Linked DNA regions of Novipirellula caenicola. The protein of the gene in region 2 binds, or shares a complex with, the protein of the main gene of each other region. Links are inferred from orthologs where the notes say so. Each region holds a gene or a part of one and is shown on either strand. Other genes may lie near its edges.

Region 1 (2,862 bases), on a different replicon or contig from region 2:
GGCCAAAGGCTTGCCCGCACTGCAAGAAGCATTGGCCAAAGCCCAGCAGGCGGCTGATGCGATGAAGCAGAAGTATGACGGCGTGGCCACTCAATTGACGGCAGTCCAAACGAAATTGGATCAATTGTCAGCCGCCATCAACTAGTGCTAAGTTAAATGAGGTGCAGTGGGGATCGTGTGCTACCACGCGTAGACGTGTGGTTCGCCATCCCCAACGCGGTACGCTTGCAATGCCGCCCGTTCAATTCATCGCGTTGGAAATAAAACTCGGTGGTGTTGGAAAACGTGCATCAAGGACGCGATTATTGAGCTCGATTGACCTCCATGACTTTTCCATCATCACAACAACGTGCGGGCATGATCGCGGATGATCTCGGCCGCTTCTTGACCAAGCAGCTTAGCACTCGACGCTGCGGAGCGAACCGATCTCGCCGCTCGGATCGGTTGGAACCGATGTATCCCGGGTTGGCCTACGGTCGCCATCGCGGCCCCGCACGTCGGGGGTGTCGCCAAGCCGCCGTGGCGATTTCGTTGTTCCAGGACACACATCAGCAGTGGGTGATTCCGCTGACGCAGCGTCCGCTGACGCTGAAGCATCACGGCGGTCAGATCTGTTTGCCTGGAGGCCGGCAGGAGCAAGGCGAATCGGCCGAAGACGCTGCACTGCGTGAATTCGAAGAAGAGCTTGGAGTACGGCCGCAGGTGCAAACGTATTGCGGCCGTCTGCACCCACAATACGTTTATGCCAGCGATAATGCGGTCCAGCCGGTGGTCTTTGTCATCGAACCACCATTAACTCAGTGGCAGCCGGATCCGATCGAAGTCGAAAATGTGATTCTGATGCCGCTGCAGGAATTACTTCGTCCATCGCGGCGAACGGTGGTCCAGATGAAAAAGCGAGTGCATTTCATTGAAACAAGGGCCGATCGAAACCCTTCAACCGGAGCTGATACGCTGCAATTCGCCGCTCCGGCGTTTCAATACCAAGACTATCGGATTTGGGGTGCAACCGCGATGATTTTGGACGAATTGGCTCGGATATTGCTGCCCTATCCTAATCGATGAAAAGTAACTGGTAATTAGGCCACTTTGACAGTGGGGCAAATTGACAGCAGACGCTCTTTGACTAACAATTTGCGCTGGCAACCTATTTTTAAAAAGGAAGTTTCCATGGCATCTGATGCTGTAAAAGAATTCACTGACGAGAACTTCGATAGCGAAGTCCTTCAGTCTGACTCCCCTGTGCTTGTTGACTTTTGGGCACCTTGGTGTGGTCCATGTCGTCAGATCGCTCCGATGATTGACGAATTGGCCAGCGAAAACCCATCGGTCAAGATTGGCAAGATCAACATCGACGACAACCCTGGAATCGCCCAGAAGTTCGGAATCAGCAGCATTCCTACGCTGTTGGTTTTCAAAGGTGGCGAAGTTTCAGAAAGTTTTGTTGGCGTTCGCCCCAAGGCAGCGCTCCAACAAGCACTCGATGCGTCGGTGGCTTAAGCATCACAGGATGCGTTGACCTCCTAGGCACTGTGGCGATTCACCGTGCCTTTTTTTATGCGCCGATTCTTGCGCCGTGACCTGGCCCGTTGGATCTTTACGGATCGCTACGCAAGGTTGATGGCATTGGCCGTGTACTGGCTAGTACTGGGCTTGGGTGCTGCGGACACGTCCGTCTTGGGCGACTTGCCATACTTGACGGCTGTACAGATCGATTGCTGTCAGCCAGCCTCCGCCGTAGCAAAAGGTGTCGATGTCCAGCAGATGGCCGATATCGAGGATTTCGCCGTCACGCATCGCCGTATGGCCGACGACAGCCGTTTTGCCGCTGATGTGAGCCGCTGGGAATCCGTCGTTTAGCGTGTACCACCGCAGCATCTCAGGCGGTTGGTGTTCCAGCGGCGTGTCGGGATCGTAGGCGGCATGCGTAAAGAAATAGTCTTCGTATTCAAAGTAATCGCCGAGTGAATCGAAGAAATCCTCATGGCTCTGCGGCAAAAAGTCCAATCCGCCATCGAAACCGTAGCTATCAAGCGTCTCAACGCCGCCGTATTTGAGCCAACCGTGCGGCGATTGTCCGTCACGAACGACCTCCAGCATCATTTCTTCGTGGTTTCCCACCAATCCAATCAACTGAGTCGATTTACGCAATTCGATCAGGGTGTCGATCACCCCCCGGGAATCAGGCCCTCGGTCCACGTAATCGCCCAGGGTGACGACAATGTCTTTGGTCGTCGGCGCAACCTCTGCAATCAATCGCTCTAAAGCGACCTTACAGCCGTGGATGTCTCCGATTGCGATGAGTCGCTCAGACAATTTTGAAAAGCCCCATGCTGTATTCAGTTTGACTATTGTGGATTCAATTTTCCGCTAGTTCTAACGGTATAAAATCAAGGGTACTAATACAAGTTGAAGTTGGCAATTAGCAGCCCCCTGCCTCTGGCGAGCGGAAGCGTCCCAGATGGATGGCGTCGCAGGTTTTCTGGGTACAAAACCGGACCGTTTTCGTTGTAATTTAGTGAACGGCGGGCTGCGAGAATCGACTTCAAATCGATAACACCTTGGACGATGATAACGTTTTTTGGACTTTCGTGGTGCTGTCCCCTTTTTTTGTCGTAAATTGCGATTTTTTGTCGCCGGCGTGGTTGGACCATGCGAGGCCACCAAACCTTGTCCTTAATGCCCTTGTTCGCAAAACGCCGTACGTGACACCCGCGGCGTTGGAATTGAAGTAAAATAAAGCCATGTCGTCTCACTGATCACTTCGCCGGGGGGATCGAGATGGATCATGCAAAACTTATCGCCTTCGCTCTCCGAACGATGTCCTGGCGCGGCGAGAGTGTGATCCTTTTCCGTGATGTG
Region 2 (2,875 bases):
CTCAGGCGACAATCCTTCGACCAGCCCTTGCAGGTCACCCGCCGGGTGCATGAATTGGCCAAGATCAGGAATAAAACCGGCCAAAATCGTGCCGAAATCGAGTTCGCCGCTACCGAACAGCAACACGGCAACGCCGACAAAGCAGATCACGACCATGCCGATCAACGCTTTGAGGAACAAATCAAACACCTTCGCCGCCTTGCCTCGCCGTGTGTTCAACAAGACAACAAATCCGGCTGCCAAGAACAATGCGAGCGTGACTCCCCATTTGGTCACCGAACCGCTGCCCAATCCATCGCCACCGCCCAACGTCGCTAGGTTCTTGTCCAGCGCGTCGTAACAAAGACTGAACTGAGGCATACAAAAAATCATGTTGGCCATGATCGTTGCCACGATCCATCCCCAGCCAAGTGCCGGATTGATTTCGCTGTTGATCGCTTCAAAGGGACGACGACCGGTGCTTAGGGTGACGTAGCTGATCGCCGACAACATCACGACACCCAAGACAATCGCGACCAATTGCAACCACAACATGCTGTAGCCGCCCAACACACCGAGAAACAGCGATCCAGCCAACGAACCGCCGCCCAACGTGATCGCGCTTTGCAACCAACCGGGACCCGACAAGCGAATGTAGGCCCCCAAGACCTTGCCGTCGGCTTGTGCCTGCCGAAGCAACTCGCGGTCGGCCTGAACTTTTTCGTTCCCAAGCGTTGTTTGATCGGTTTCGGCTGCTGACATGGCAAGACTTTCTAGGGGAGAGGTGGGTGTGGGGATGAAAGAGAAGATTAGGTCGGTAGGGGACGCGGACGTCCGGCAAACGGAGATATCGAAGTAGCTACGCTCGCCAGAGCGCGGAGTGTTTCGACGTATTTCCGTCGAAACCCATTTCTACCGCCTGGCGACGGTAGCCACAGTTATTCACGCCGCGGCAGCACCCGAAGATCCTGCCAGTCGCGGCGATGTGATGTTCGCTTACGCATCAAGTTCCGCGAGGTAGCGTTCGGCATCCAACGCGGCCATACAGCCGGTTCCTGCCGACGTGATCGCTTGTCGATAATAATCGTCCGCGACGTCGCCTGCAGCAAAAACTCCCTTCACGGTGGTGTTCGTGCGGAAAGATTTTGTCCAACGAATATAACCGCTGCTGTTGGTCTCGACCGCACCACCGAGAAACTTGGTGTTCGGCGTGTGTCCGATCGCGACGAACATACCGCCGACCGGCAAATCGCTAATCGAGCCATCGATGGTGCTTTTCAGCTTGATTCCGGTGACGATTTTCTCGTCGCCGTAAACTTCATCGACCACACTATTCCACTTCATTTCGATCTTCGGATGGTTCAGCGCGCGGTTCTGCATCACTTTCGATGCTCGCATCTCGTCACGACGAACGATCATGTAGATCGTCGCAGCGTCCTTCAGATTCGCAAGATAAGTCGCTTCTTCGACCGCCGAGTCACCTCCGCCGACGACCGCCAGCGGTTTGGAGCGATAGATCGGCAACGCACCGTCACAGACCGCACATGCGCTGACCCCTTTGTTCTTGTACGCTTCTTCGGTATCCAAGCCGAGATAATTGGCTCGAGCGCCGGTGGCGATGATCACCGTTTTTGTCTTGACCGGTTCACCACTGGCTGGTTTCAGCACGTGAACGTCGCCGGAAAAGTCAACGCTTTCGATGTCGTCGCTGACCACGCGGGTGCCGAAGTTGAGGGCTTGCTGCTTCATCAGCTCCATCAATTCGACGCCTTGGACGGCGTAATGCGGCTGGCCATCTTTTTCGTGCCCGGCGGGCGGCATGGGCAAATTCCAGTGACGGTCCTTGTCGACCGCGGATTCGACGAACGCGCGGATGTTTCCGGCGGGGAAACCAGCGTAATTTTCGACTTCGGTGGTAAACGCCAACTGCCCCAACGGAATCATTTCCGGACGCACGGTGCCTTCATAGACGACCGGATTCAAGTTCGCGCGAGCTGCATAAATTGCTGCGGACCATCCCGCAGGCCCACTTCCAATGATGATTGTCTTCTCTATTTTGTCGCTCACGCTTGTGCGGCTCCCGGATTTGGTTGCATTAAAGGAAAGATTTTGAGAGTTGACCACGGTATTATAGGGTGAAAATCGTCCTATACTACGGGCGGTATACACGAATGATGGTGAACACGAAACACCGTCATTCGTGCGATTGTGTTTTACAGATCCCACCGAGCGTCGTCAGTCCCCTCGCTTGCAAACCATGCCATCGACGACGCTTCATTTTCAAGCGTTTTCGCTCCCCCCAACCTTTGTTTTGATCGTTATTTTCCATGAGCACTTTGATTGTGGCCTTGGCGTCGATGATCGGTTTCGTCGTCGCTTACAACACCTACGGCCGCTGGTTAGCGCGGCGTTTGTTTCAATTAAGCCCCGAAGCGGTCGTACCGAGTCACGAGCTTCGCGACGATGTCGACTTTGTCCCGACGCGTCGTTCGGTGATTTTCGGACACCATTTCACCAGTATTGCCGGCACCGGCCCAATCGTCGGCCCGGCCTTGGCCGTGTTTTGGGGATGGTTGCCGGCGTTGTTGTGGGTCGTGTTAGGATCGATCTTGATCGGTGGCGTTCACGACATGGCAGCGCTCGTGATTTCGCTTCGCAACAAAGGTCAAACCATCGGTGAAGTCGCAGGTCGATTGATCACACCGCGAGCGAAGGTGCTGTTTTTGGCCGTGTTGGCACTCGCATTGTCGGTCGTCTTGGCGGTCTTTGGCTTGGTGATCGCCATTATCTTTGCGATCTATCCCGAATCGGTTTTGAGCGTTTGGATCGCGATGCCGGTCGCTGTCGGAATCGGAATTTGGGTTTACAAAAAAGGAGGCGGGCTGCTTGGCCCCAG

What was found. Proteins that work in one complex are often made in the same cells at the same time.
Region 1: the proteins of ABEA92_RS07400 (region 2) and trxA are in contact, whole or in part, in a crystal structure (PDB 1F6M), measured with the Escherichia coli proteins. The link is inferred for Novipirellula caenicola from one-to-one orthologs.

Annotation. Positions count from the first base shown.
Region 1 is NZ_BAABRO010000004.1:416,624-419,485, reverse strand. Bases 35-2,835 are described here. They hold trxA (thioredoxin), read left to right. Parts: upstream 35-1,170; coding sequence 1,171-1,500; downstream 1,501-2,835. Other genes in these bases: ABEA92_RS11150 (metallophosphoesterase family protein), read right to left, coding at 1,642-2,316; ABEA92_RS11160 (NUDIX hydrolase), read left to right, coding at 325-1,065; ABEA92_RS11165 (c-type cytochrome domain-containing protein), read left to right, coding at 35-145. Outside these bases: more of ABEA92_RS11165, read left to right, coding at 1-34. UniProt on the Escherichia coli protein: Participates in various redox reactions through the reversible oxidation of its active center dithiol to a disulfide and catalyzes dithiol-disulfide exchange reactions.
Region 2 is NZ_BAABRO010000002.1:975,892-978,766, reverse strand. Bases 12-2,825 are described here. They hold ABEA92_RS07400 (NAD(P)/FAD-dependent oxidoreductase), read right to left. Parts: upstream 2,047-2,825; coding sequence 976-2,046; downstream 12-975. Other genes in these bases: ABEA92_RS07395 (carbon starvation CstA family protein), read left to right, coding at 2,307-2,825; ABEA92_RS07405 (divalent metal cation transporter), read right to left, coding at 12-741. Outside these bases: more of ABEA92_RS07405, read right to left, coding at 1-11; more of ABEA92_RS07395, read left to right, coding at 2,826-2,875.